Linked DNA regions of Plantactinospora soyae. The protein of the gene in region 1 interacts with the protein of each later gene in a pairwise test. Links are inferred from orthologs where the notes say so. Each region holds a gene or a part of one and is shown on either strand. Other genes may lie near its edges. The genes, in order: eno and rpe.

Region 1 (14,949 bases):
TCGATGGCGGCGGCGGTGAGCAGGCCGATCACCACCGGCGGGGTGACCAAACCCCGCTTGTTCATGTCCGTGAAGATGGCGATCGCCGGCTTGGTGTTCGTCACCGCCGGGGCGGTGACCGTACAGGTCGGCTTCTTCCTGGTGGTGTCGCACGCGGTGGTGGCGTCCGCGGTGACCGTCAGCATGCCGCCCGGATAGGTGTACGCGGCGCGCAACGGGTCCTGGGACTGCACGATCGAGGCGCTCTCGCCGCCCGGGAGCTGGTAGTCGGCCGAATAGGTGAGCTCGTTCGACCGGTCGAGCCGGGCGGCGAGATCGTTGACCAGATCGGCCCGGCTGATGACGCGCCCGGCGCCGTCCAGGGTCTGGCACCCGGAGATCGTCAGTACGGAAATGATCGCCCCCGCGAGTGCCCGGAGTGAGATCGACACAACCGGCATGGCCCACAGCCTTGTCGATCGGGTCAAGGTCTCGCAAACCGGTTCCCACGTACTGCGAAGGAAATCCGTAAATGTCGGACCCCCGAGGCGCCGCGCGACCACGGTGCGTGCTGGTCGCCGGGCCAACCGCCGGAAGCCGGACCCCGGGCCCGCCGCCGGAACCGGTGCCGGTACACATGATCCGGCGGGGCGTCGGGACGTTGTCCAGGTCCGCCATGCGGCGCCCGGGGGTCCGGACCCGCCCGATAGGCTGGCCGTGGAGGCCTCAGCCGCACCGTCGCGGCCCGGACCGGACCGCCATCGACATCCGATGGACCGACATCGACAACTGAGGAGCACGACAGTGGCCACCATCGAGGGAATCGTCGCTCGGGAGATTCTCGACTCGCGCGGCAACCCGACCGTCGAGGTCGAGGTCGGACTGGACGACGGTACGGTCGCCCGCGCCGCGGTGCCGTCCGGCGCGTCCACCGGAGCCTTCGAGGCGATCGAGCTGCGCGACGGTGATAAGGACCGCTACAACGGCAAGGGCGTCGAGAAGGCCGTCGCCAACATCGAGGACCGGATCGTCGACCAGTTGGTCGGCTACGAGGCCAGCGAGCAGCGGCTGATCGACCAGAAGATGCTCGACATCGACGGCACCGACACCAAGTCGGAACTCGGCGCCAACGCCATCCTCGGGGTCTCGCTGGCGGTCGCCAAGGCGGCGGCGAGCAGCGCCGAGCTGAGCCTCTTCCGCTACCTGGGCGGCCCGCACGCGCACCTGCTGCCGGTACCGATGATGAACATCCTCAACGGTGGCGCGCACGCCGACTCCAACGTCGACGTGCAGGAGTTCATGGTCGCCCCGATCGGCGCGCCCTCGTTCCGGGAGGCGCTGCGCTGCGGTGCCGAGGTCTACCACGCGCTCAAGTCGGTGCTGAAGAAGAAGGGCCTGGCCACCGGGCTCGGTGACGAGGGCGGCTTCGCGCCCGACCTGCCCACCAACTCCACCGCGCTCGACCTGATCGCCGAGGCGGTCGAGAAGGCCGGTTACCGGCTCGGCACCGACATCGTCTTCGCGATGGACGTGGCCGCCACCGAGTTCTTCTCCGACGGCACGTACACCTTCGAGGGCGCCACGAAGTCGGCGGACGAGATGACCGCCTACTACCACAAGCTGATCGACGACTACCCGATCGTGTCCATCGAGGACCCGCTGGCCGAGGACGACTGGTCCGGCTGGGCGAACCTGACCGCCTCGATCGGCGACCGGATCCAGATCGTCGGCGACGACCTGTTCGTCACCAACCCCCAGCGGATCGCCCGGGGCATCGCGGAGCGGTCCGCGAACGCCGTACTGGTCAAGGTGAACCAGATCGGCTCGCTGACCGAGACCTTCGAGGCGGTCGACCTGGCCCACCGGGCCGGCTTCAAGTGCATGATGAGCCACCGCTCCGGCGAGACCGAGGACACCACCATCGCCGACCTGGCGGTCGCGATGGGTTGTGGCCAGATCAAGACCGGGGCACCGGCCCGCTCCGACCGGGTGGCGAAGTACAACCAACTGCTGCGGATCGAGGAGGAGCTGGCCGACGCGGCGCGGTACGCCGGCACCAGCGCCTTCCCGCGTTACCGTTCGGTCTGACGTAGAACCTCGGGGGGAGGTGCGACGGCGATGACGCAGCGCCGTACACCGAGCGGCCAGGGCCCGGCCCGGCGGCCGGATCGTACCGGCCGGACCGGGGTGCCCCGGCCCGGCCGGGCCGCGTCCCGCGACCCGGGGGCCCGGTCCGAACCGAGACAGGGCCCGGTCCGGGCGTCCGGAAGTGTCCGGGCGTCCGGCTCCACCCGGGCCACTGGCGCCGGCCGGAGCGCGGACGGACCCCGGTCGGGCAGCCGGCCCGGGGCGGCCCGGCGGACCGGTGCCGCCCGGACGGTCAAGCGCACCTACGCCCAGCAGCCCCGCCGGTACACCGGGCGGGCGACGGTGCTGGCCGGAGTCCTGGTCGCGCTCGCCCTCGCCTACACCTATCCGGTCCGGGTCTACCTCAACCAGCAGTCCGACATCGCGCGGATTGAGGCGGCCCAGCAGGCGCAGCGGAAGCTGATCGGCGATCTGACCCAGGAAGCCGCGCTCTGGGACGACCCGGAGTACGTCAAGATCCAGGCACGGGAGCGGTTCTTCATGGTGCTGCCCGGCGAGGTGCCGCTCGTGGTGCTGACCGATCGCGAGGGCGCCGCCCGGGACGCCGGTGTCGTTCCGGAGACGACGCAGGGTCGCGCCCCGGATCCCTGGTACGACACCCTCTGGTCGAGCATCCAGGCCGCGAACGAGCCGGAACGGGCCGGGCAGTGAGCCGACCCGACGCGGTCGACGTACCCGGGACGGGGGCGGCGGCCGACGCGGTGCCGGCACCGGTGCGGGAGCCGGCCACCACCGGTGACCTGGCCGCGGTGGCCGCCCAGCTCGGGCGTACCCCGCGTGGCACCCGGGCGGTGGCCCACCGGTGCCCGTGCGGGTTGCCGGACGTGGTGGAGACCACCCCCCGGCTCGCCGACGGTACGCCCTTCCCGACGCTGTTCTACCTGACCTGTCCCCGGGCGGTCGCCGGATGCAGCCGGCTGGAGTCCGCCGGGGTGATGCGGGAGATGGCCGAACGGCTGGCCGCCGACCCGGAACTGGCCGAGCGCTACCTGGCCGCGCACCAGGACTACCTGGCCCGGCGGAACGCGATCGGGCAGGTGCCGGAGATCGACGGGATCTCCGCCGGTGGCATGCCGGGCCGGGTGAAGTGCCTGCACGTGCACCTCGGGCACGCGCTGGCCGCCGGTCCCGGGGTCAACCCCTTCGGTGACGAGGTGCTCGAACTGCTCGAACCCTGGTGGGCCGCCGGCCCCTGCGTGGAACCGGCCGAATGACCCGTCCGGAACGGGAGTCGGGTTCGGAGCGGGTGCCGGAGTCGGTGCCGGCCGAGCTGGTCGTCCGGCGGGCCCGGACGACCGACGTACGCGGGATCCGGGAACTCATCGACACCTACAGCCCCGAGCGCCGGCTGCTCAGCAAGGCGACCGTCACGCTCTACGAGGATGTCCAGGAGTTCTGGGTCGCGGTGGACCCGACCGACGCGACGGTGGTCGGCTGCGGGGCCCTGCACGTGATGTGGGAGGACCTGGCCGAGATCCGGACCGTGGCGGTGCACCCGGGCTACCGGGGCCGCAAGATCGGTTGGCGGATCGTGACGGAGCTGCTGGCGACCGCCCGTGAGCTGGGCGTCTCCCGGGTCTTCTGCCTCACCTTCGAGACCGGGTTCTTCGCCTCCTTCGGGTTCGTCGAGATCGACGGTGCCCCGGTCCCGCAGACCGTCTTCGAACAGCTCCTCCGGTCGTACGACGAGGGGGTCGCGGAGTTCCTCGGCCTCGAACGGGTCAAGCCGAACACCCTCGGCAACGTCCGCATGCTCCTACGCCTGTAAGGAAGGGCCCCTTCCTATCGCTTTCTGTCGAAGAAGGGCCCCTTCCTAACACCCGGCCTTCGGGTTCGGCCGGGCCAGTAGTCTGGCGTCCGTGACGACGGAAACGGTTCCCAAGCGGGTCGCCGCGATCGACTGCGGCACGAACTCGATCCGGCTGCTCGTGGCGGACCTGCCCGAGGCGTCCGCCGGGCCGCAGGCGGAACTGGTCGACGTGGTCCGGCGGATGGAGATCGTCCGGCTCGGCCAGGGCATCGACCGGACCGGCCGGCTGGCGCCGGAGGCGATCGAACGTACCCGGCTGGCACTGGTCGGGTACGCGACCGAGATCGAGTCGCTGGGCGTGACGAAGGTCCGGATGTGCGCCACCTCCGCCTCCCGGGACGCGTCGAACGCCGACGAGTTCCGGGCGATGGTGCTCGACACGCTCGGCGTCGCGCCCGAGGTGGTGACCGGCGACGAGGAGGCCCGGCTCTCCTTCACCGGGGCGGTACGCGGGCTGGACGCCGACGTCCGGGAGCCGTACCTGGTCGTCGACATCGGTGGCGGGTCGACCGAGTTCGTCGTCGGCCGCCGCCCGGCCACCGGAGGTACGGCGCTGGTTGACGCGGCGGTGTCGGTGGACATCGGCTGTGTCCGGATGACCGAGCGGCACCTGTCCGGCGACCCGCCGACGCCCGAGCAGGTCGCGGCGGCCGAGGCCGACATCACGGCGGTGGTGGACTGGGCACTGTCGGCGGTGCCGGGACGGGAGGCGGCCACCCTGATCGGGCTGGCCGGATCGGTCACCACGGTCGCCGGGATCGCCCTGGGCCTGCCGGAGTACCGGCCCGAGCAGATCCATCACGCCCGGGTGTCGTACGCCGATGTGGTGAAGGTGACCACGGACCTGCTGGCCCGGTCGGCGGCCGAGCGACTGACCATCCCGGTGATGCACCCCGGCCGCGCCGACGTGATCGGCGCGGGGGCCCTGGTGCTCCAGGTCATCATGCGGCAGGCCGGGATGTCCTCGGTGATCGCCAGCGAGCACGACATCCTCGACGGGATCGCCTACAGCCTGCTGCCGGCCTAACAACGGGTGGCCACAGCGGACGCACACCCCCGTTCGGTGCCGTCCGCACCTTCCCGACTCAGGCCGGCTGGTGCGCCTTCGGATAGGTCACGCCGCTGAGCCGCTCCGAGACCTCCCAGAGCCGGGCCGCGGCCTCGTCGTCCAGCGCGCGGGCGGGAACCTTCGCGGGTGCCGGGCCGCCGTGCAGTTCGCCGAACCCGTCTGGACCGTAGAATCCGGCGCCCTCGGCGTCGGGGCTGGTGGCGGCGTAGAGGGCGGGCAGGATGCCGGCGTCGATCTCCTGCCAGACCCCGGGCACGAGGTAGAGGAGCCGGTTCCGGATCTGGTTGAGCCGTACCGACCGTCCACCGTGGGTGGGTCCGGTGACCTGGAGATTCGTGATGGTCGCACCGGGATGGGCGGCGTTGCTGCGGATGCCCCAGCCGGCGGCCACGCTGCGCCGGTCGAGTTCCCGGGCGAAGACGAGTTGGGCGAGCTTGGAGACCCCGTACGCGAGCACGCCCTGGTAGCGACGTTCACTCTGCAGGTCGTCGAAGTCGAACCGTCCGAGGCGGCTCATGAGGCTGCTGACCGACACCACCCGGGCCGATCCGGCGGCCCGCAGCAGGGGCAGCAGGTGGCCGGTCAGGGCGAAGTGCCCCAGATAGTTGGTGGCGAACTGGAGTTCGATCCCGTCCGAGGTGACCGCCCGGCGACGCGGGGCCATGATCCCGGCGTTGTTGGCCAGGAAGTCGACGGGCCGCCCGGCCCTGTTCAGGTCGGCGCCGAGCGCCGCCACGCTGGCCAGCGAGGAGAGGTCCAGTTCCCGCAGGTGTAGGACCGCGTCGGGCACCCGGGCACGGATCTCGGCGATCGCCTCGGCGCCCTTCCGCTCGTTACGGACCGCGAGGATGACCTCCGCGCCCGCCCGGGCGAACCGGCCACTGAGACCGAACCCGATTCCGCTGTTGGCTCCGGTGACGACCGCGAGCTTGCCGCGAAGATCGGGTACGTCGATGTCGGGTGCGCTACGTGGCATGGCTCCATCTTCCGGCTGATCCGTCGACGGTGGGAACCCGCTGCTCCTATGTGTCGCAGTCGAGCAGGGTTCCACACATCTGGCAGCAGATCTCGGCCCGACTGGCGACGGGCAGGCTGATCCGGACGCTGCAGATCGGGCAGTTGAACGTGACCCGCAGCGGTGACCGGCCGGAGAAGGCGTACCGGTCGCTCTTCGCGGCGGCGTGCGGGCGTGCGGCACCACGGTCGAGCCGGCGGCGTACCTGTGCCAGGTCCTTGTCGTACCGGCGCCGGCTGGCGGGATCGGCCGACGCCAACGGCGCCTGGGTCCACTCCTGGTAGGCGACGGCGTAGCCACTCCGGTACGCCGACCGGGCGTCCGTACTGGTCAGCCACGGCAGCGGGTCCTCGGAGAAGGCGACCGCCCGCCGGCCGAGGGCGTAGCCGAAGGCGGGTGAGCCGAGGTACCCGAGCCGTTCGGTGTAGTAGGCGGCGGTGCGGTGCGAGTCGAGCAGCGGCCAGCCCACGCCGAGGTAGGCGGCGGTGGTGTCGGTCAGGATCTCGTCCTCGTACCGCATGTGGTGGTACTCCAGGAAGACGTGCGTCACCTCGTGCGCGAGGACCGCGCCGATGTCCCGGCGCCGACCGACGAAGGTCGAGTCGATCTCGACGGAGTACTGCGGTCCGGTGCCTAGCAGCACCCGACCGGCCCGGCCGGGCGGCATCGGGGTGAAGGTGACGGTTATCCGGGTGTCGGGCAGGCGCAGGTGCTCGACCAGGGCATGGGCGACCCGTTGGGTGCCGGAGATCAGGTCCTCGTCGCGCCGCACGGTGACGTCCTCGGCCGGGATGCTCGCCGAGAATTCGTGGACGGTGTCCGGGGAGAGCCGTCGGTAGAGGGTGTAGATGGCCCGGCGTACCTCGTCGAGGGACCATCCCCGGTCGTTGCCGGGCGTTCTCGGCGCGGGCGCGCCGTATCTGACCTCGACGTCGGACAAGGACTCCTCCAGTCAACTCATCCCAGGTGGGCGAGGATCGCTGTCGCGAAGGTGGTGTTGAGGGGACAGGATTTCGACCCGGCCGCCTCTTCGCCGAGCGGGCTTGCGATGAGCCGGAACGACTGTTTGGCGCTGATCGCGACGAGCGTGGTGCATCCCCCGCGTGAAGTGGTGCCGGCGACCGCCCGACGACCGTCGATCTTGGTCTGTTTCAGGTGCCGGAACTCCGCGGCCGTCGTCTGGTCAACCGTTGGGTACGGGGTGAAGGCCACCAGTCCATCCAGGACTCCCCATTGGCAGGACTTGCCATCGAGGTCCGTCTCCGATCCTTCGATGATGATGCCGAGTCTGCTGCTGTCTTGCTGATCGAGGGCGCGGCAGGGTTGCCGCGCCAGTTCGGCGAGGGTGGCGGCGGGGCCGGCAGTGGCAGTGCTCGGCGTCGCCGTGTGAGTGGGGGACGTCGCGGTGGCAGCCGGGGCGGATTCGGCCGTACGCGGCTCGTCGCGGTCCCCGCCACAACCACCGACCACCACCGACGCTGCGACCAGGGCCGCAGTCATGGTCGTGCGCCATTTCGGTCGCCTCCGACTTCCCGGCTCCCTGTCACGTTGGTCCATGGCCCCGACAGTACCGCCGGCACTCGGAACCTCTCCCCGCCAGCCACACCTTCCACTTCGGGCCGGCTAAGGCAGCCGCGCCTTGACCATCACCGGATCGGCGTCCCTGCTCTGTGTCACCGGCTCGTGGCGATCCCGTCCGGCCGGACGATCCTGTCGAGATGCGTAACAAGGGTTCGGCCCCTCACCTGTGGGTGGTGGGGGCCGAACCTGGTTGTGTTGTCGGTGTGTCTTTGTGGTTGTTACAGCCAGGCGCCGAGGATTAGTCGGTCGCCGACGGGGGTGAGGTTCATTGGGCCGGAGGTGTACCAGTTTTCCGGGGCGATGGTGCCGCTGCGGAATACTTTGTAGGTGAAGCTGGTGTCGGTGTTCTGGTAGGCCATGACGGTGTCGTCTTTGCCGTCTGCGTTGACGTCGCCGGCGGCGATTCTGGTGCCGACGTTGTCGAGGTCGAAGGAGGAGTAGGTGGCGGTGCTGAGGTTGCTGAATGATGCTCCGGTGGAGTACCAGCGGTAGAGGATGGTTGCGGTTCCGGAGTCGTAGGCGAGGATCGGCTCGTGTTTGCGGTCGCCGTTGAAGTCGCCGACGATGAGTCGGTTACCGACGGGGGTGAGGTTCATCGGGCCGGAGGTGTACCAGTTTTCCGGGGCGATGGTGCCGCTGCGGAATACTTTGTAGGTGAAGCTGGTGTCGGTGTTCTGGTAGGCCATGACGGTGTCGTCTTTGCCGTCTGCGTTGACGTCGCCGGCGGCGATTCTTGTGCCGACGTTGTCGAGGTCGAAGGAGGAGTAGGTGGCGGTGCTGAGGTTGCTGAATGATGCTCCGGTGGAGTACCAGCGGTAGAGGATGGTTGCGGTTCCGGAGTCGTAGGCGAGGATCGGCTCGTGTTTGCGGTCGCCGTTGAAGTCGCCGACGATGAGTCGGTTACCGACCGGGGTGAGGTTCATCGGGCCGGAGGTGTACCAGTTCTGCGGGGTGGAGGTTCCGTTGAGGAAGACCTTGAACGTGAAGCTGGTGTCGGGGTTCTGGTGGGCCATGACGGTGTCGTCCTTGCCGTCTGCGTTCACGTCACCGGAGGCGAATCGGTCACCGACGTTGTCCAGATCGAAAGAGGAGTGCGTCGCGGTGCTCAGGCCACTGAACGAAGAACCGGTAGATCCCCACCGGTACAGCACGGTCGACGCCCCGGAGTCGTACCCCAGAATCGGACTGACCGGCTTGTTCCGCCACTCTCGAGTAGTCTCCCCCCGAAGAACACTGAGCAGTGCTTCCTTGTTGTCGAACCTGGTGACCTTGTCGCGGTCCTCGCTAAGGTGAATGTGCCATAAGTGCGTGTTGTCAGATGAAGCCGCGCGGCCATACCGGAAGTCCCAGCCCTCCACGTCGCCGTCGTTGTCGGCTTGGCCGAAAAATTCCCGCCATCCGTCCAGGCGAGGGTCGTTCGGATCCCTGGTGGAGGCGAGGAGTCGATTGGAGTACCGGGCGATGTTGCTGTAGTTGGGGCTCGACCCTCGGGCCTCGGGGAAGGTCCAGTCGTATGCTGCGGCTTTATCGGCTGGACCACCCTTGTCCTCGACGTCCCGGACGGAATAGTCGTCCGTATCGTTTCCCGCCCGGGTGTTGTGGTAGCCGTCCTTGTTGGCGTAGATCCCCCCGTTCTGCGATCCGGGTTGTAGCGCCAGGAGATCCTCCATGAGCTGCGAGGACGCCTCGGTGACCATGGACGCATAGGGATCGATATCGCCAATGGGATCCGTCGGGGCCGCTGCGGCGACACCGACGAACAATGCGCCGGAAACGGCAACCGTGCCCGCAGTGAGAGCTGACAGGGTCAGCAGCCGTGCGGTCACAGGTAGACGCATCAACAGGTACATCAAACTCCTTCTTAAGTGAGACTGGCGCCGAGAAAAGCGAAGAGGCAGAGTTCTGGAACGTCGGGTGCGGATCAAATTTCTGGAACAACATGGCAGCTCGGTGGGAGCTGTGGGGTCGACGTGCGGATGGGAGCTTGCGCCTGCTTCCGCGTATCGCCTTTTCTGTAATATGAATTGCAACTATCTGGAGTAATCGATTTTTGGTTCCCCCAAATCCGATTGATTGGCCGAAGCTGCGGGGAAGATTATTCGAGCAGCCAACATGAGATCGATATGTTTGCGATATATTTTCGATATCGTCGGAATTGCTAATTTCTGATCGAGGACAGCCGTCACGGTTCGAGGCGCCTGCGCGGGCGGCATCCGGCAGCCCGATCAGATGATCACCGGCTTCGGCAAGGGTGCGAACAGTGTGGGTCGAAGTCCAACCAGGATCCTTTGCTCGCCGGGCCAGCACGACGCCGTACCGGGGCCGTGTGCTGCAGCATCGACGAACTCGCCTGAGACGATCTGGGGACATCCGGGGCGCTGACGGCTTGTCAAGAGGGTCGATAGGCTGTGTCGGTGGCGGTGGATTCGTTGTCCTGTTGACCGGGGGTTGAATGTTCCAGGTTTCGCTTCTTGGTCCCCTGGAGATCATCGCCGACGGGATGCCGTTGCTGCTCGGCCCGCCCAAGCAGCAGGTGGTGTTGGCGATGCTGGCGATGCGGCCGGGTCGGTTGGTCGGGGTGGACGAGCTGATCGATGAGTTGTGGCCGCAGAGGCCACCGACGTCCGCGGTGGCGAATACCCGGGGTTATGCGGCCAACCTGCGGCGGATGTTCGATCGGGTGGAAGCGGGGCGGGGTCTGCTGGTCCGACGTGGATCCGGGTATGAGCTTCGGCTGCCGTCGGAGGCTGTGGACCTGATCGGGTTCGTGGCGGAGTGTCAGCGGGCGGCTGTGGCGCTCGCCGGTGAGGACTTCCCCGAGGCCGGTGAGCTGCTGGGCCGGGCTGAGGAGCGGTGGCGGGGGCAGATGCTGGCCGGTCTGCCGCTGGGACCGGTGTTGTCGGCGCGGGCCGAGACCGTACGGGAGATGCGGCTTGGTCTGGTTGAGCAGCGGGCTGAGTTGTGCCTCGCGACCGGGCGGCCCGGGCTGGCCGTGGCGTTGTTGCGGGACCATCTGCTGGCTCATCCGTTGCGGGAGCGGGGCCATGCGCTGTTGATGCGGGCGCTGTGCCGGGAAGGGGACGTGCCGGGTGCCCTGGCCGCCTACAGTGCGGCCCGTTCGGTGCTGGTCGAGCAGCTCGGCATCGAGCCCGGTGCTGAGTTACGTCAGCTCCATCAGGCGGTACTGAACCGCGATCCCGCCCTGGAGCGTCCGTGGGCGGTCATCGCGCCCCGGGTGCCCGGTCGGCCGGGATCCGGACCCGGGAAGCCAGCTCTCCCAAGGGACGAGGACGACCAGGCTGCGCTTCCAGTCAGTTGGCTGCCCCGGCCGGCCGTCGACTTCACCGGTCGGGCCGAGGCCGTACGTGGGCTGGTGGCCGCCGTGGAGGGAGCGAACGCCGGCGCTGCGGTGGTGCGGGTGATCGACGGGATGGCCGGAATCGGTAAGACCGCGTTGGCCGTACAGGTAGCCACCCAGCTCGCCGACCGCTATCCCGACGCGCAGCTCTTCGTCGACCTGCAGGGACACAGCGCGGGCGGTCAGGTGGATCCGGCGACGGCGCTGGTCACCCTGCTGCGGCAGCTCGGCGTGCCCGCCGGCCGGATCCCGACCGAACCCGACCACCGGATCGCGCTGTGGCGATCGGAACTCGCCGCCCGGCGGACGGTGCTCGTGCTCGACAACGCGGGCAGCAGTGAACAGTTGGCCCCGCTGCTTCCGGCGGCACCCGGCACGCTCGTGCTGGTGACCAGCCGCCGACGACTGCTCGCCAGCGGCGATGCCCCGCCGACGTCGTTACCGGTCCTCGATCGGAACGAGGCGATCGAGCTGCTGGCGAGGGTCGCCGGCCGGGATCGGGTCGGCGCCGAGCCGGAGGCGGCAGCCGTGGTGGTACGTCGTTGCGGCTATCTTCCGCTGGCGATCCGTCTCGTGGGCGCCCGCCTCGCCCACCGACCCGGTTGGCGAGTGGTGGACCTGGCCCAACGGCTCGACCGGGCTACCCCGGTACTCAGCGAACTATCCGCGGAGGACCATACCGTCGCCAGCGCCTTCAGCCTCTCGTACGAGCCGCTCCACGAACCGGTACGCCGGATGTTCCGGTTGCTCGGCCTGCATCCGGGAGAGCACTTCGGTCTGGACACCGCAGCCGCCTTGGCGGACGTGCCGCTGTCAGATGCGGAAACCGCTGTGGCGGCCCTGGTCAACCATCATCTGGTGGAGGAACCGGTCGCCGGCCGGTTCCGGCTCCATGATCTGGTCCGCGACTACGCACGCGAACTCGCGACGTCCACGGACGAGCCAAGCGAGTGCCGGTCGGCGATCGGCCGGATCCTCGACTACTACCTGCACGCCTGCCTCGCCGCGACCCGGGCGATGGAGACGTCATCGATGGCGGCGACACTCGGTCTCGATCAACCACTGCGTCCGGATCTGCTGTCCCTGCTGAGGGCGGACCTGGAATGGCCGGATGTGGAGCGGGAGACCCTGCGTGCCCTGGTCCGCCTGGCGGCGGAGAACGGTCATCCGCACCAGGCGTGGCGGCTGGCTCGGGTGGCCTGGCGCTTCTATTTCGTTCGCGGGTACAACGACGACATCCTCGACACCCACCGCTACGGGCTTGAGGCGGCGCGTCAGTTGGACGACGAGGCGGCGATCGGAACGATGTACAACTACCGTGCGTATTCCCATATCCGCAGCGGCGACTGCCAGCAGGCACAGCGGGACCTGGAAACGGCGATCGAGGTGCGGGAGAGGATCGGCGACCGGCACGGAGCGAACATCAGCAGGTCGAATCTGGCGATCGTCTACTGGCACCTCGGCAAACTGACCGACTCGGTCGACCTCCACCAGCGCTCTCTGCACGACCGTCGATCGTCAGGCCAGGACGTGCTGCCTGCCCTACCCAGCGTCGGCCTGTCACTGATGTTTCTCGGGCGATACGAGGAAGCCCTCCGGATACACCGGCAACACCTGTTCATGGCACACCTTGCCGGGAGCACGTTCAACGTCGCCCTGGCCCTCGCCAACATCGGCGCGGTCAGGTCACGCCTCGGCCAGCACCATCTAGCGGTGCGCTACCTGAGGGCCTCGCTGCGCCTCAGGGAACGGACGGGAAACCGATTCGGGATATCGTTCGCGCTCAACGAGTTGGGAGCGGCACTCTGCGGGCTGCGACAGCTGGACGACGCCCGCAGGCACCACCAACTGGCGCTGACCGCCGCAGAACATCACGGCGAGCCGTACAGCGAGGCGGCCGCTCTCAACGGCATCGGTCTGACCCTCGCCGCCCAGGGACGTTCCGTGGAGGCCGTGCAGTTCCACCGCGATGCGTTGACGTTGGCCACCCGGATCAGTCACCCGTACGAGCAGGGACGGGCACTGGTCGGAATCGCCGCCCAGATGGAACCGCACGACCCGATCGAGGCGCGCCGACACTGGGAGCGGGCACTCGCCATCTTCCGCAGGATGAACGTGCCCGAACGGCTCGACGTCGAGCGGCACCTCACCCGCCTGGCAACCCCCGTCCGGGCTGTTTGACCAACGCCGGGACGGACCGCCGAACCAGACCGGCGGTTCGTCGCCCCGTCCCGGCTGACGGGGGACCCCGGCTCAGCCGCTGCGGCGCAGGTCGGCCCGGGACTGCTCCCGGGGCTCGCCCTCGTCCCGGGACCACCACCAGGCGTAACTGATCTCCCCGGGCCGGGGCGTACGCAGCACGATCCGGGCCACCAGCGGACCCTCGTACGCGGTGAAGTGCCCGGGAGTCTGCTGGGTGAAGCGCACCATCCCGGGCAGTTCGAGGCTGGCGACGTGCAGTTCGAGCCGGCCGCCGCCGCCCAGCAGCAGCACGCTGTGCTCGACGTGCCGCAGGCCGTCCCGGTCGGTGGTCGCCTCGTAGTCCAAAATGGCGGCACGCCCGTTCAGGCCGGTGCTCACCGCCATCCGGGCCAGGAACGGGCCGCCCTCGGGGCCGTCACCCCGGCCCCGGTACAGCCCGGTCGCCGCGGTGAGGCAGCGCAGTACGTCGGTCTCGGCAGGCACGGCGCCACCGTAACCCCGGTGCGCCACGCTAGTGCATTGTTGACGGTACTACGGATTAAACAGTAGTATCGCCGAGTGGACACCACCCAGTTGCTCAAAGGTGTGCTGGACCTCGCGGTCCTCGCCGTGTTGAAGGACGAGGACGGCTACGGCTACGACATCATGCGCCGCCTGCGCGCCGCCGGCCTCGAGGAGATCGGTGACGCCTCGGTCTACGGCACCCTGCGCCGGCTCTTCCAGGGCGGCCTGCTGACCACGTACGTCGTACCCAGCGAATCGGGGCCGCACCGCAAGTACTACGCGCTGAACGCGGCCGGACGTGACCAGCTCGTCCGGTCGGGCAAGGTGTGGCGCTCGTTCGCCGACACGATGGAGAAGCTGCTCGACGAGGGAGTGGCGGCATGACCGAGCAGAGCGGGGGCACGACCGTCGTGACCGAGCAGGAGATCGCCCGGTACGTGCACCAGGTCCGTGAGGCGCTCGGTGACCTGTCGCCGGCGGTCCGCGACGAACTCCTCGAAGACCTTTCGGAACACCTGGCCGAGGTGGCCGCCGAGGGGGGAGGCTCGCTGGTCGAGCGACTCGGCCCGCCCCAGCTGTACGCGGTCGAGCTGCGTACCGCCGCCGGGGTGGCCGCGCCGGCCAGCGCCGTCAACCTGGATCGGCGGATCGCAGATGCCGTACGCAAGGGCCGCGACCGGTTGCGCACTATGGACTCGCGGCTCGGTCCACCGATCGGGTACGAGCGGCTCAGCGAGTACCTCCTCCTGCTGCGCCCCGCCTGGTGGGTGCTCCGGGGCTACCTGGCCGCCATGCTGATCACCGTGCTGCTGACCGGTGCCCCGTTCGGCCTGCTGCCCCGGCTCGGCGGCAGCGGCCTGGCCGCGATCCTGCTGCTGGCGGTGACCGTCACCGGGTCGATCTGGCTCGGCCGGCGTACCGACCGGTTGGGTCAGCGACCCCGCTGGATCCTGCACCTCGGCACGGTGCTGCTGGTCTGCTTCGGCCTGGTCGGATTCTTCGAGGCCGACGGCCGGGCCACCGACGGCTACAACGGCTACTCGCCGGTCTACACCGACCAGTACTCCGGGGTGCAGGACGTCTACGTCTACGACAGCGAGGGCCGACTGCTGACGGACGTACGGCTCTTCGACCAGAACGGTGAGCCGATCCGGCTCGGCAACCCGTGGTGTGAGGAGGCGCAGCAGCGGTTGCAGCCCGGTCCGGACTATGTCGACCCGATGCGGCAGCCGTACCCGTACTGCCCGCAGGGTGCCCCGTTCCAGGTGCGTCCGACCGCACCG
Region 2 (14,790 bases), 4.5 Mb from region 1 along the record:
TGTCGGCATCGCGCAGCCGGGACCACCGACCGTGCAGCGCGACGTAGCCGTCCTGGACGATCTCCTCCGCCGCGCCCTGGTCGTGCAGCAGCAGCGTGGCGAGTCGTACCAGCGGTCGGTAGTGGGTGGCGAAGAGGCGGGTGACCGCCTCGTCCGCCGCCCACTCCCGGGGCACGGGTTGTGTCATGATCCTCCCGCCGGGCGGGTCGGAGACCAGGTGGATTGTCACAGCAGGGTGACGCGCGACCCCCCGGTCCGGTTTACCGCCGAAGCCCGGTCGGCACCACTCGACGGGCCGATACCCGACGGATATCCCTATCGGACCACTGGGAAAATCTATGGGCGGACGTCGACGTGTGCCTATGCTGTCGGCCATGGCTAGCCGATCTCTGCCGGTCGCGCTCACGACCGCTACCGTTCTTCTCGCAGCCCTCGCCGGCTGCGCCCCGCAGAACCAACCCCCGCCGGGTCCGGCCCCGGCCGCCTGCACCAAGGCGGACATGAAAACCAGGACACCGGGCAAGTTGACCATCGGCACCGACGATCCCGCGTACGAGCCGTGGTTCAGCGAGAATCTGCCGGCCAACGGCAAGGGCTTCGAGTCGGCGGTGGCGTACGAGGTGGCGAAACAGCTCGGGTACGCCCGGGTCGACGTGGAGTGGACGCGGGTCAAGTTTGACAACGCGATCGCCCCGGGGCCGAAGGAGTTCGACTTCGACATCAACCAGTTCTCCATCACCGACGATCGCAAGGTGGCGGTCGACTTCTCCTCGCCGTACTACCTGGTCCGGCAGGCCGTCGTGGCGGCCAAGGGCTCGAAGATCACCGGCAGGTCGACCCTCGCCGACCTGAAGAACGCCAAGCTCGGCGCCCAGGTCGGCACCACCAGCTACCAGGCGATCACCGACCTGATCAAGCCGACCGTCAAGCCCCAGGTCTACAACAGCAACGACGACGCGAAGAAGGCCCTGCAGAACCGTCAGCTCGACGGCATCGTGGTGGACCTGCCCACCGCCTTCTACATCACCTCGGCAGAGATCAAGGACGCCACCATCGTCGGCCAACTGCCCCAGGTGGGACTGCCGGAGACCTTCGGCCTGCTGCTCGACAAGGACTCTCCGCTGACCGGCTGCGTCAGCAACGCCGTCAACGCGCTGCGGGAAAGTGGCAAACTCGCCGAGCTGGAGAAGACCTGGCTCGCCGAGGTGGCGGGCGCCCCCGAGCTCACGTGAGGCTGGCCGACCACCAACCGTCCACGATCGCCCGGGAGCGGGCCGCCTACCGGAAGCGGCAGACGGTCCGCTCGGTGCTGATCGCCGCGACCTCGACCGGGGTGCTCGGCACCCTGCTCGTGGTGTCGGTGACCGGTGCGCCGGGCTGGGAACGGGTGCAACAGTCCTTCCTCGATCCCCGGATCGCCCGCGACGCCCTGCCCGACGTGCTCACCGGACTGTGGCTCAACGTCCAACTGCTCGTGTTCTGCGCCCTCGGCGCGCTCGCCCTCGGGCTGCTGCTGGCGGTGCTGCGTACCCTGCGGGGCCCGGTCTTCTTCCCGGTCCGGGCGCTGGCCACCGGCTACACGTACACGTTCCGCGGGCTGCCCGTGATCATCGTGTTGTACGTGCTCACCCTCGGCGTACCCGGCCTGCGCCTGGAGGGCATGCCGTCGGTGCTGGTACTCGGCGGGATCGCCCTGGTCCTCACCTTCGGCGCGTACCTGGCCGAGGTCTTCCGGGCCGGCATCGAGTCGGTGCACGCCAGCCAGCTCGCCGCCGCCCGCTCGCTCGGCCTGACCTACCCGCAGACGATGCGGTACGTGGTGCTGCCCCAGGCGGTACGCCGGGTCGCCCCACCCCTGCTCAACGACATCGTCGCGCTCCAGAAGGACGTCGGTCTGGTCTCCCTCGCCGGTCCGATCGACGCGGTACGGGCGGCCCAGATAGCCACCGCCGAGAGCTTCAACTACACGCCGTACATTGTCGCGGGGGTGCTCTTCGTGCTGCTCGCCATTCCACTGATCGCGGTCACCGACTGGGTGACGTTGCGCGCCGCCCGCCGCCAGGCGGCACGATGACCGCACCGGAGCCGCCGACGCCCGGACCAGGCGATCACGAACCACCGGTGGCCGTGCCGAGCCGTCCCGTACTGAGTTGCCGCTCGCTGCGCAAGGTGTTCGGCGGGCACGTCGTACTCGACGATCTCGACCTCGACGTGGCCGAGCACGAGGTGGTCGCGTTGATCGGCGCCTCCGGGTCGGGCAAGTCCACCCTGCTGCGCTGCGTCAACCTGCTGGAGGACCTCGACGACGGCACCATCCACCTGGACGGCGAGCACATCACCGACCCACGGGTCTCCCCCGACCTGGTACGCCGGCGGATCGGCATCGTCTTCCAGGCGTACAACCTGTTTCCGCACCTCAGTGTGCTGGACAACATCACGCTGGCGCCCCGGCGGGTGTACCGGCGGGACCGGGCCGAGGCCGAGTCGCAGGCCCGGGAGCTGCTCGCCCGGGTGGGACTGGCCGAGAAGTCCGAGGACTATCCCGACCGGCTCTCCGGCGGCCAGCAGCAGCGGGTGGCGATCGTCCGGGCGCTGGTCAACTCACCCCGGTTGATCCTGCTCGACGAGGTGACCTCGGCGCTCGACCCGGAGCTGGTCGGCGAGGTGCTGACCATGATCCGGGATCTGAAGGCGGACGGCATGACCATGGTGCTGGCCACCCACGAGATGGGGTTCGCCCGCGAGGTGGCCGACCGGATCTGCTTCCTCGACGGTGGACGGGTGATCGAGGAAGGGCCACCCGAACAGGTGCTGGGCGAGCCGACCCAGCCCCGTACCCGGCAGTTCCTGCGCCGGATCATCGAGGCCGGCCGGCTTCAGGCGCCCACCGGCTGAGTACCGACGCCGCCGGCATCCACCGCCGCACCAGGCGACCTAACGGTGATGCTCACCCAGCCAGCGCCGCTGCTCCTCCGTCTCCGGCACCGGCAATCCCCTGGCCCCGCCGATGACGTCCCAGATCCGATCGACCGGAACGTCCAGCCGCGACAGCAACGCGGCGACGAGCAGAGACGACCGGCCGATGCTCGCCCGACAGTGCACCGCGAGGTGCCGTCCCCGGGCGAGGTCGCCGGCCAGCACGTCGATCAGCGGACGAATCGCGGCATGTTCCGGGACTCCCCGGTCGATGACGGGATAGGCGTGGAAGTCGAGACCGGCGCGGACAGCGGCGGTATCCTCGCCGGTCAACCCCAACTCGTCGCGTTCCGCCGAGGTCAGCAGGCAGACCAGGACGTCCACCCCGGCACGGCGTAGCCCGGCCATCTCGTCGTCCAGCCAGTCATCCCCGCGCGGACGCGCCACGATGCTCAGCCGCACCGGCGACGGCGCCGGGATCGGATAGACGGTGGGCCGCAGCCACATCGGGCTCTCTCCTGTCGCTCGTTGATCATCGATGGGCGGGCGGCCGGGTCAGCGCCGGACCGGTGACGTCCGGCGGCCGAGTTTGGGAGGTAACGTGCCTCCGTGACCGAGACGGATCGCGAACTCCTGCGTGCCACATTCGGCGAGGACGCCGACCTCTACGACCACGCGCGCCCTGGCTATCCGGACCAGTTGTTCGACGATCTGGTCCTACTCGCTGGTCTGAGCCCGCAGTCCCGGGTGCTGGAAATCGGCTGCGGCACCGGCCAGGCCACCCGACCACTGGCCCGGCTCGGTTGCACCATCATCGCGGTGGAACTCAGCCCCGAGCTGGCAGCCGTGGCCCGACGCAACCTCCAGGAATTCCCGAACGTGACCGTCGAGGTGTCCCCTTTCGAGCGGTGGACACCACCGACCACCCCGTTCGACCTGGTATTTTCGGCGACCGCGTTCCACTGGATCGATCCGGATATCCGCGTCGACAAAGCGGCGGACGTGCTCCTTCCAGGCGGAACTCTTGCCGTGGTGCACAGCGAACACGTCGCTGGCGGCACGGAGAACTTCTTCGCAGACATGCAAGCGTGCTACGAGACCTTCGACCCCAGGACTCCACCCGGACTGCGCGCGACACCGGCCGCGGACATTCCCGACGACCCGACCGAGTTCGAGCGCTCTACACGCTTCGGGCCGGCGCGATTCCGCCGCTACGAGTGGGAGCAGGGCTACACCACCAGCGAATACCGCGACCTGCTGATGACCTACTCCGGCCACCGTACGCTGCCTCAACCGGCACGCGACGGTCTCCTCGCCTGCATCGCCAACCTGATCGACCGCGACCACCGCGGCCAGATCAGCAAGCGGTACCTGACCCGGCTGGCCATGGTTCACAAGGCAACCTGAGACCGACCATTCCCCCGTTCGCCAACCAGGGACCGCACTGCGATCACCAGAGCGGACGGCGGCGGTCCCACCGCATCAGCGGCAGGACCGCCGTCGATCGGCGCGGCGGTCGGTTACGGCCGGCTGGCGATGTCGCGGATCGCCACGGCCGCCTCCAGCGCGGCGGTGGTGGCGGCCCAGCCCTTGTCCTCGGCCGAGTCGGCCAGGCCGGCCCGGTCCCGGGCCTGCTCCAGGTTGTTGACCGTGAGCACGCCGTGCGCGACCGGCGTCGCCGTGTCCAGCGCGACCCGGGTCAGCCCCTCGGTCACCGACTGGCACACGTAGTCGAAGTGCGCCGTGGCGCCCTTGATCACCACGCCGAGCGCCACCACCGCGTCGCACCGCCGGGCCAGCGCCTGTGCCACCACCGGCAGTTCCACCGAACCGGCGACCCGGACCACCAGCACGTCGTTCACGCCGCACGCCTTCGCCGCGTTCACCGCACGGTCCAGCATGTGGTCGGTGAGTTCCCCGTGCCAGCGGGCGGCCACCACCCCGACGGTCAACCCGGACGCATCCACCGTGGACGATCCCGGCTCTCCGAACCCCGCCATCGTCAGGCCAACCTTTCCGTCGTCTTCACCAGTTCCACCGGTTCGACCGGGTCGAGCGCCTGGACCGGTTCGAGCGGCTCGTCCAACTCGCTGAGCAGGTGGCCCATCCGGTCCCGCTTGGTCCGCAGGTATTGCAGGTTCTCCGGGGTCGCGCCGACCGGCATCGCCTCCCGGCCGACCACGGTCAGTCCGTAGCCCTCCAGGCCGGCCCGCTTGGCCGGATTGTTGGTCAGCAGCCGCATCGATCGGACACCGAGGTCGTACAGGATCTGCGCGCCGGTGCCGTAGTCCCGCGCGTCGGCGGGCAGCCCGAGGTCCAGGTTCGCATCGACGGTGTCCCGGCCGAGGTCCTGCAACTGGTACGCCTGAAGCTTGTGCACCAGCCCAATGCCCCGCCCCTCGTGTCCCCGCATGTAGAGGACCACGCCCCGGCCCTCGGCGGCGACCCGGGCGAGGGCGGCGTTCAACTGTGGGCCGCAGTCGCAGCGCAGCGAGCCGAACACGTCCCCGGTCAGGCACTCCGAGTGCACCCGGACCAGTACGTCCTGACCGTCGCCGATCTCGCCGTAGACCAGGGCGATGTGCTCGGTCGCGTCGTACTCGACGCGGTAGCCGACGGCCCGGAACAGTCCGACCTTCAGTGGCAGCCGGGCCTCGGCCTCCCGCCGCACCTGCTGCTCGGTACGTCGCCGGTACGCGATCAGGTCCGCGATGGTGATCAGGGTGAGTCCGTGGTCGGCGGAGAACTTCTCCAGATCGGGCAGACGCATCATGGTGCCGTCGTCGTTGACCAGCTCACAGAGCACCCCGGCCGGCCGGAGTCCGGCGAGCCGGGCGAGGTCGACGGCAGCCTCGGTGTGGCCGGGGCGCCGCAGCACCCCACCGGGCTTGGCCCTCAGCGGTACGACGTGTCCGGGCCGGCTCAGGTCGGTCGGGTCGGTGGCCGGGTCGGCGAGCAGCCGGATGGTGTGCGCCCGGTCCGCCGCCGAGATACCGGTGCTGACCCCCTCGCGTGCGTCCACCGTCACGGTGTACGCGGTACCCCGCTTGTCCTGGTTGGTGTGGTACATCGGCGGCAGCTCGAGCCGGTCGCAGTCCTCTTCGGTCAGCGGCGCGCAGATGTAGCCGGAGGTGTAGCGGACCATGAACGCCAACAGCTCGGGAGTGGCCAGATCGGCGGCGAAGATCAGGTCGCCCTCGTTCTCCCGGTCGGCGTCGTCCACCACCACCACCGGGCGACCGGCCGCGATGTCGGCCACCGCCTGTTCGATGGTGCCGAAGTCGGTTGTCATGCCACGGCCTCCAGTCCACCGACCGGCAGTCGCCCGCCGGTCGTCAACAGTCGTTCGACGTACTTGGCCAGCACGTCCACCTCCAGGTTCACCGGTTCGCCGATCCCCTTGCGCCCCAGCGTGGTGGCCGCGAGCGTGGTCGGGATCAGCCCGACCGAGAACAGCCCGTCGGCCAGCGCGGCGACGGTCAGCGACACCCCGTCGACGGTGATCGACCCCTTCTCCACCACGTACCGGGCGAGCGCGGCGGGCAGCGTGAACGTGACCGTCTCCCACTGCTCGGCCGGCTCCCGGCGGACGATCTCGGCGACGCCGTCGACGTGCCCCTGTACCAGGTGCCCGCCCAGCCGGCTGCCGAGCGTCGCGGCCCGCTCCAGGTTGACCGGGTCGCCGGGACGCAGCGCCCCGAGCGACGTCCGGCGGAAGGTCTCGCCCATCACGTCGGCGGTGAAGACGCCGTCGTCGGATTCCACGACCGTCAGGCAGACCCCGTTGACGGAGATCGAGTCGCCGTGCCGGGCGTCCGAGGTGACCAGCGGGCCACGGATCGCGACCAGCGCCGAGTCCCCACCCGTCTCGACCCGCCGGACCAGCTCGCCCAGCTCCTCCACGATGCCGGTGAACATCTGTTCAGCCCTCCGTTTTCCGAGGAAACGCGGTGACCCGCAGATCGGGGCCGACCGGTGTGAAATCCGTGAACTCCAGGTCGATAACCTCGGAGATGGTCCGGGGGCCGGCGTCGGCCAGGGCCGCCGGGCCGGCACCGAGCAGCTTGGGCGCCAGGTAGCCGACCACCTTGTCCACCAGGCCGGCGGCCAGGAACGCACCGGCCAGGGTGGGACCGCCCTCCAGCAGCGCCGCCCGTACCCCGCGCCGGTAGAGCTCCGCGAGCAACCGGGGCAGGTCGACCCGCCCGTCCGGGCCGGTGCCGACCTCCGCCGAGGTCGCGATCCAGGTCCGCGCGGCACCGTCGCGGACCCTGGCGTCGACCGGGGTACGGCCGTCGCTGTCCACCACCACCCGCAGCGGCTGCCGGATGGCCAGGGTGCCGTTGCGCAGGTTCCGGGCGGTCAGTCTCGGATCGTCGGCCAGCACCGTGCCGACCCCGGCGATCACCGCGTCGACGGTGCCGCGCAACGCGTGCACGTCGATCCGGGCCGCCTCGGAGGTGATCCACATGCTGGTGCCGTCGGCCGCCGCGATCCGCCCGTCCAGGGTCGCCGCGTACTTCCAGATCAGGTACGGCCGGCCGCGCCGTACCGCGGTCAGCCAGGCCAGGTTGCCGGCCTCCGCCTCGGCGGCCCGGACCCCGATCTCGACCTCGACACCGGCGGCGCGCAGCGTCTCGACGCCACCGGACGCGACCGGGTTCGGATCGGGCACGCCGAGCACCACTCGGCGGACCCCGGCCCGGATCAGCGCACCGCTGCACGGGCCGGTACGCCCGACGTGGTCGCACGGCTCCAGGGTGACCACCGCGGTGCCGCCCCGAGCCCGCTCACCGGCCTGGGCCAGTGCGACGATCTCGGCGTGCGGTCCGCCGGCGTACGCGTGGAAGCCCTCGCCGACGACCTCGCCCCTCGGGTCCAGCAGCACGCAGCCGACCAGTGGATTGGGACTCGTCGTGCCCATACCGCGGGCCGCCAGCGCGATCGCGCGGCGCATCGCCTCGTCGGTGGAGACGCTCCCCATGCCGATCCTCCGCCCTCTTCCTCGCTCGTCCTTCGCAGACGCGCGGGCGGGGCGGGAGCGGTACCGGCCGGATGGCCGGGCGAGCGGAGGCGGAACACGGGGACGGCAGAGCCGACCCCGGCGGGCCCGCACGGTCGGCAGGCAGCTGCCGGCCGTCAGGCCTGTCCGTCCCGCGCGCTGTCTCCCATCCGGACTGTCTGAGCGTGGGCGTTGCCCGCACTCAACCGTCGGCCCTGGGTTCTCACCAGGTCCACCGGGCGGCTCTGAGCCGTCCGGGTCGCGGGCTTACCAGGCTTTCGCCCGGATCACCGCCGGTTCGGAATTTCACCGAGTCCCGCCAGCGCGTGGTGGGTACCGTCGAGTGTTGCACGGATCCGAGGGTCGAGTGCCAGTGAGGCGACCCACCTCACAGCGGAGTGACCGCGGTCACCCCGATCATCCTCCGGGGCGGCGCCGGTCCATCGCGACGTACGACCCGGGCTGGCTCTTGGCCACCGTCTTCATCTCCGAGGCCGCCGCGATCACTTCGAGCGGGTCGGTGAACCGCCGCTCCGGCACCGACAGGGACACCCCGATGGAGAGGGTGACCAGGTGGGCGCGTTGGACGTTGCCCCGGCGGTCCTTCAACTCGACGTAGCCGCGCTTGGCGTCCTCGGGGTCGTACAGCTCGTCGGCGGTCTTCTCGAAGTCGACCACGGCCCGCTCGGTCAGTGGCCGGACCTGTTCGGGAGCGCAGACGATCACGAAGTCGTCGCCGCCGATGTGCCCGAGGAAGGCCGGGGGCAGCCCGACCGAGACCACCGCGCGGTGCAGGCTGCGGGCCAGGGCGCTGATGAACTCGTCGCCCCGGACGAAGCCGTACCGGTCGTTGACGCTCTTGAACCGGTCGATGTCGATGTAGCCGACCCCGTAGTCGACGCCGCTGCGTACCCGGTCGCCGATCTCGCGCCGGATCCGGGTGTTGCCGGGCAGCCCGGTGAGCGGGGAGACCTCGCGGAACTCCTTGTTGCGCCGCAGGGTCGAGCTGACCCGGGCGATGAGTTCGGCGGTGTCGAAGGGCTTCACCAGGTAGTCGTCCGCGCCCGCGGTGAGGCCGTGCACCTTGTCCACGGTCAGGCCCTTGGCGGTCAGCATGATCACCGGCAGGGCGGAGGTCATCGGGTTGGCCCGAAGCCGTCGGGTCAGCTCCAGCCCGTCGACCCGGGGCATCCGCAGATCGACCACGGCCAGATCCGGACGCCGCCGCTCGATCAGCTCCAGCGCCTCCTGGCCGTCTCCGGCCTGCATGACCTCGAAACCGTGCAGGCGCAGGTTGAACGCGACGAACCGGACGATGTCCTCGTCGTCGTCCACCACCAGGATCAGGTCGGGCCGCTCCTCGACCCCGTCGACGCTCATGCCCGCACTCCGCTTCGCTTCGTGCGGTCGTGAGGCTCCCCGGCACTGAACCAGCCGATTCGCTCGCGGCGCTCGCTCATGCCCGCACTGAACTGGCCAATTCGCTCGCGGCGATCGCTCATGCCCGTGGCACGGCGCGTTGGGCGAGCTGTCGCAGCTGCGTCACCGCCGTGGCCGGATCCGCCGCCGCATAGACGGCGGTGCCCGCGACGAACGCGTCCGCGCCGGCCACCGCCGCCTGCTCGATGGTGTCGGCCGCGATGCCGCCGTCCACCTCGATCCGCAGCTCGAGGTGGCCCGCGTCGGCGTGCCGGCGGGCGGCACGGACCTTGTCGAGCAGCTCGGGGATGAACCGTTGCCCTCCGAAGCCCGCCTTGATAGTCATGATCAGCAATGTATCGAAGCTGGGCAACAGGTCAAGGTACGGTTCGATCGGAGTGTCCCGGTCGATCGCCAACCCGGCCTTGGCCCCGGCCGAGCGCAGGTCCTTGGCCAGCGAGACCGGGTTGTCGCACGCCTCGGCATGGAAGGTCACGTTGTACGCCCCCGCGTCGGCGTAGCTCGGCGCCCAGCGTCGCGGATCCTCGATCATCAGGTGTACGTCGAACGGCAGCGCGGTCACGGCCAGCAGGCTCTGCACCACCGGCAGCCCGATGGTCAGGTTGGGCACGAAGTGGTTGTCCATCACATCGACGTGCAGCCAGTCCGCCGTCGACTCCACCGCGTGGACCTCCTCGGCGAGCCGGGCGAAGTCTGCGGCGAGAATACTGGGCGCAACGATCGGCGCTGGTACGGTCACCGCGCCAGTGTACGAATGCCGGTCACCCCGACCGTCGCCGGATACGGATCCGGTCACCCTCCGGTCAGATTCACCCTCCCACCAGCTCAGATCGGGTCCACGCCCGACTCCGACCAGATCCACGCCGGATCCGACCCGCCCCACACCGGATCCGAGTTGGATTCACGCCCGGCTCGGAGTTGGATTCACGCCCGGCTCGGAGTTCCTTCGGCGAAGAACCTGTCCGGGGTGATCGGCAGGTCGCGTACCCGCACTCCGGTGGCGTGGTGGACGGCGTTGGCGATCGCCGCGGCCGTACCCACGATGCCGAGCTCGCCGATGCCCTTCGAGCCCATCGGGTTGACGTACGGGTCGTCCTCCTCGACGAAGTGCACCTCGACCGAGCCGACGTCGGCGTTCGTGGCGATGTGGTACCCGGCGAGATCGTGGTTGACCACGTGCCCGAACCGCGGATCGACGACGGCCCGCTCGTGCAGCGCCATCGACAGCCCCATGCTCATTCCGCCGAGCAGTTGGGACCGGCCGGTCTTCGGATTGATGATCCGCCCGGCGGCGAACACGCCGAGCAGTCGGGGCACCCGGACCTCACCGGTCTCCGCGCAGACCCGGACCTGCGCGAACTGGGCGCCGAAGGCGTACATGGCGAAGCTGTCCCCGTGCGGATTGGCCGGCATGTCGGCGCTGACCTCGATCCCCTCGGCCGGGACCACCCCGGCGTACCCGTCGGCGAGCCGGGCCCGCAGCCGCCGTGCCGCCTCGACCACCGCGCAGCCCCACGAGGTCATCCCCGAGGAGCCGCCGGCCGCCATCGCCGGTGGCAGGAGGGTGTCGCCGATCCGCAGCTCGATCCGCCCGACCGGGACGTCGAGCGCGTCGGCGGCGATCTGGGTCAGCGTCGTCCAGGTGCCGGTACCCAGGTCGGCGGCGCCGATCGACACCGCGTACCGGCCGTCCGGGCCGAGCCGGATCATGGCCGACGATCCGGGCAGCCGGTAGACCGGGTACATCGAGGCGGCGACCCCGGTGCCGACCAGCCACCCCCCGCTGTGACGGGCCCGGGGCGTCGGATCCCGCCCGTCCCAGCCGAACCGGCGGGCGCCCTCACGCAGGCAGGCCACCAGGTTGCGGCTGGAGAACGGGAGGCCCCGCTCCGGATCCTCGGCGGGCTCGTTGGCGATCCGGAACTCGACCGGGTCCCGTCCGCAGGCGATCGACATCTCGTCCATCGCCGACTCGAGGGCGTACATCCCGGGGGTCTTGCCCGGCGCCCGCATGATCGTCGGAACCGGTACGTCGAGCGCGACCATCCGGTGCGTGGTGCCCAGGGTGGCCGCCGCGTACATCACCCGGGTCGATGAGGCGGTCTGCTCGGCGAACTCCTTGATCCGCGAGGTCTGCTGCACCACGTCGTGGGCGACGGCGACGAGTCGCCCGTCGGCATCGGCACCGAGCCGGATCCGCTGGATGGTCGGGGTGCGGTAGCCGACCTGGCTGAACATCTGCTGCCGGGTCAGCGCGAGCTTCACCGGCCGACCGGGGACGGCCATCGCGGCCAGCACCGCGAGCGCGACGTCCGGATGGGCGTGCAGCTTGCCGCCGAACCCGCCGCCGACGTGCGGCGAGATCACCCGGATCCGCTCCGGGGCGAGCCCGAACAGGGTGGCGATCGAGTCGCGCAGCCGGTGCACGCCCTGGCTGGCGACATAGAGGGTGAGCTGGCCGTCGTCCCAGACCGCGATCGTCGAGTGCGGCTCGATCTGATTGTGCTGGTATCTGGGCGTCGTGTAGGTGGCGTCGAGGCGTACCGCCGCAGTCGAGAGCGCCCGCTCCGGGTCGCCCCGCACACTGTCGGTGGCGAACCCGCCGTTGAGCACCTCCGGGGCGTACCGGTCGGGGTGGTCGGCCCGTAGCTCGACGTCGTGCGGCCGGGCCTGGTAGTCCAACCGGACCAGGTCGGCGGCTCGGCGGGCGATCTCCGAGGTCTCCGCAACGACGCCACCGACGAACTGCCCCCGGTACCGCACCTCGGCGTCCTGGAGGATCGCCACCTCCAGGTCCTCGGTCGAGGCGACCCGGGGCGCGTCCTGGTGGGTGAGCACCGCCAGCACCCCCGGCTCGGCCAGCGCGGCCGTGGTGTCGACCCCGACGATCCGACCCACGGCGATCGTCGCCTGCACGGGGTGCAGATAGGCGGGCCGCTCCACGCGATGCTCGAAGGCGTACCGGGCGGTGCCGGTGACCTTCTCCGGCCCGTCGAACCGGTCCAGCGGGGTGCCGATGGCCCGAGCCGGCGTCGTCATCCGTCCAACCTAGATGCAAGGAAGGGCCCCTTCTTATCGTTTTCTGTAGAAGAAGGGCCCCTTCCTAACCAATCAGGGGGTCAGCCGCGGCGGAGCATCGCCAGGAACATCGCGTCGGTGCCGTGCCGGTGTGGCCAGAGCTGGACCGTCGGGCCGTCGCCGAGGCCGGGCATCTCCGCCGGCAGCAGCGGGCGGGCGTCGACGAAGTCCACCGGTACGCCGGAGCGCCGGGCCGCCTCGCCGACCGAGACGTGCGTCTCCACCACGTGCGGCGAGCAGGTCACGTAGCCGACCACGCCACCGGGACGGACCGCCCGCAGCGCGGCGCCGAGCAGTTCCCGCTGCAACCGGGTCAGCGCCGGCAGGTCGGAGGGCTGGCGGCGCCAGCGCGACTCCGGTCGCCGCCGCAGCGAGCCGAGCCCGGTGCACGGCGCGTCGACCAGTACCCGGTCGAAGGAGTCCGCCGGCAGGTCCGGATCGCTGCCGACGGTGCGGCCGTCGGTGGTCAGCACGGTGACCGGCAGGCCCCGGACCGCCTGGGACACCAGCCGGGCCCGGTGCTCGGCGATCTCCACCGCGGTCAGCGTCGCGCCCCGCTGCGCGGCCAGCGCGCCCAGCAGGCCGGCCTTGCCACCCGGCCCGGCGCAGAGGTCGAGCCAGCGCTCGTCCGTGCCGTCCAGCTCGGCGTTGACCAGTGCGGCGGCCACGAGTTGGGAACCCTCGTCCTGGACGTGCGCCCGGCCGTCGGCCAGCACGGCCAGCTCGCCGGGGGCACCGCCGGGCAGATAGACCGCGTACGGCGAGAAGGCGCCCGGCGCGCCACCGACCTCGTCGGCGACCTCGGCCGCGTCCGCCCGACCGGGCCGGACGCACAGGTGCACCGAGGGCCGGTGGTTGTCCTCGATCAGCAGTCGGGTGGTCTCCCCCAGGTCCCCGCCGAGCGCCTCGGAGAACGCCCGTACGATCCACGGCGGATGGCTGTAGGTGAGCGCCAGGTTCCCGACCGGGTCGGCGTCGGCCGCCGGCGCCAGCTCCGCGATCCAGGTGTCGGCATCCTTCCCGGACACCTCCCGCAGCACGGCGTTGGCGAACCCGGTCGCGCCCGGGGCCACCGAACGGACCAGGTCGACGGTCGAGGAGACCGCAGCGTGCGCCGGTACCCGGGTGTAGAGCAACTGGTAGGCGCCGAGTCGCAACGCGTCCCTCGGCTGCGGGTCGATCCGCGCGACGTCCCGGCCGGCGGCGGCGGTCAGGATCGCGTCCAGGGTGCCCCGCAACCGCAGCGTGCCGTAGGTCAGCTCGGTGGCGAAGGCCGCGTCCCGGCCGTGCAGCCGCCGCTCCCGCAGGATTTCGGGCAGAACCAGATTCGCGTAGGCGTCGTCGCGGTGCACCGCCTCGATCGCCTCGTACGCCACCTGCCGGGGCAGATCCACCGGTGGATGCTCCCGTCGCGGCGGCCGTCCGGCGCGCTCCCGGTCGGCACCACCCGGACCGCCACGGCTCCGGTCCGGCCGGCCCCGGTCGGCACCGCCCTGCCCGGCCCGCCGGTCCCGGTCCGGGCGACCCCGGTCGGCACCGCCCTGGCCACCACTGCGACCCCGGTCTGCGCCGGCCGGTGCCCCGCTGCTCCGGTCGACGCCGCTCTGGCCGGCACGATCCCGGTCGACCCACCCTCGGTCGGCTCCGGCCCGCTCGGTGCCCTCGATCTGCCCGCTACGCTCGCTCACTCGAACTGCTCCCCACCCGCTACCCGGACCCCGCGAGCCCAGTCCGGTGCCGGCATGGCCCGTTTGCCTGCCGCTCGTACCTCGCCCAACGCCACCGGTCCGGTGGCCGTACCCGCCAGCACCCTGCCCCGCTCGACCAGAAGTTCGCCCGGCTTAAGATCCGGACCTTCGGGAAGCGGCTGAACCGGCCCGAGTTTGACCCGGGCATCACGGAACCCCGTCCAGGCGCCCGGCGCCGGGGTGGCGGCCCGGATCCGGCGGTCCACGGCGAAGGCCGGCTCCGCCCAGCGGACCCGTCCGTCGTCGACGGTCAGCTTCGGCGCCAGCGACACCCCCTCGGCGGGCTGCGCCACCGCCCGCGCGGTCCCCGCGTCGATCGCGTCCAGCACCGCGACCAGCAGGCCGGCGCCGGATATGGCCAACCGCTCCAACAGGTCGCCCGAGGTGTCGGACGGCCGGATCTCCTCGGTCAGGGTGCCGAAGACCGGACCGGTGTCCAGTCCGGCCTCCAGTTGGAAGACGCTGGCGCCGGTCAACTCGTCGCCGTGCAGCACCGCGTGCTGTACGGGTGCGGCGCCGCGCCAGGCCGGCAACAGCGAGAAGTGCAGGTTGACCCAGCCGTGGGCCGGGATCTCCAACGCCACCGGCGGCACCAGCGCGCCGTAG

Evidence for each region.
Region 2: the proteins of eno (region 1) and rpe interact in binary tests that used the Escherichia coli proteins (3 or more experiments, as listed by UniProt). The link is inferred for Plantactinospora soyae from one-to-one orthologs.

What each region holds. Positions count from the first base shown.
Region 1 is NZ_JADBEB010000001.1:646,438-661,386, reverse strand. Bases 1-2,925 are described here. They hold eno (phosphopyruvate hydratase), read left to right. Parts: upstream 1-783; coding sequence 784-2,067; downstream 2,068-2,925. Other genes in these bases: H4W31_RS02885 (DUF501 domain-containing protein), read left to right, coding at 2,775-2,925; H4W31_RS02890 (FtsB family cell division protein), read left to right, coding at 2,098-2,778; H4W31_RS02900 (hypothetical protein), read right to left, coding at 1-440. In the rest of the region: more of H4W31_RS02885, read left to right, coding at 2,926-3,341; H4W31_RS02880 (amino-acid N-acetyltransferase), read left to right, coding at 3,338-3,895; H4W31_RS02875 (Ppx/GppA phosphatase family protein), read left to right, coding at 3,987-4,964; H4W31_RS02870 (SDR family oxidoreductase), read right to left, coding at 5,023-5,982; H4W31_RS02865 (hypothetical protein), read right to left, coding at 6,029-6,961; H4W31_RS02860 (DUF3558 family protein), read right to left, coding at 6,979-7,521; H4W31_RS02850 (AfsR/SARP family transcriptional regulator), read left to right, coding at 10,055-13,141; H4W31_RS02845 (hypothetical protein), read right to left, coding at 13,214-13,645; H4W31_RS02840 (PadR family transcriptional regulator), read left to right, coding at 13,721-14,050; H4W31_RS02835 (HAAS signaling domain-containing protein), read left to right, coding at 14,047-14,949. UniProt on the Escherichia coli protein: Catalyzes the reversible conversion of 2-phosphoglycerate (2-PG) into phosphoenolpyruvate (PEP). It is essential for the degradation of carbohydrates via glycolysis.
Region 2 is NZ_JADBEB010000001.1:5,165,169-5,179,958, reverse strand. Bases 8,258-11,023 are described here. They hold rpe (ribulose-phosphate 3-epimerase), read right to left. Parts: upstream 10,098-11,023; coding sequence 9,417-10,097; downstream 8,258-9,416. Other genes in these bases: H4W31_RS22950 (xanthine dehydrogenase family protein molybdopterin-binding subunit), read right to left, coding at 10,283-11,023; H4W31_RS22960 (GGDEF domain-containing response regulator), read right to left, coding at 8,336-9,298. In the rest of the region: H4W31_RS23010 (SigE family RNA polymerase sigma factor), read right to left, coding at 1-187; H4W31_RS23005 (ABC transporter substrate-binding protein), read left to right, coding at 375-1,232; H4W31_RS23000 (amino acid ABC transporter permease), read left to right, coding at 1,235-2,074; H4W31_RS22995 (amino acid ABC transporter ATP-binding protein), read left to right, coding at 2,071-2,895; H4W31_RS22990 (protein-tyrosine phosphatase family protein), read right to left, coding at 2,935-3,423; H4W31_RS22985 (class I SAM-dependent methyltransferase), read left to right, coding at 3,616-4,323; ribH (6,7-dimethyl-8-ribityllumazine synthase), read right to left, coding at 4,437-4,916; H4W31_RS22975 (bifunctional 3,4-dihydroxy-2-butanone-4-phosphate synthase/GTP cyclohydrolase II), read right to left, coding at 4,919-6,208; H4W31_RS22970 (riboflavin synthase), read right to left, coding at 6,205-6,834; bifunctional diaminohydroxyphosphoribosylaminopyrimidine deaminase/5-amino-6-(5-phosphoribosylamino)uracil reductase RibD, read right to left, coding at 6,839-7,900; more of H4W31_RS22950, read right to left, coding at 11,024-12,397; H4W31_RS22945 (RsmB/NOP family class I SAM-dependent RNA methyltransferase), read right to left, coding at 12,478-14,124; H4W31_RS22940 (methionyl-tRNA formyltransferase), read right to left, coding at 14,121-14,790. UniProt on the Escherichia coli protein: Catalyzes the reversible epimerization of D-ribulose 5-phosphate to D-xylulose 5-phosphate.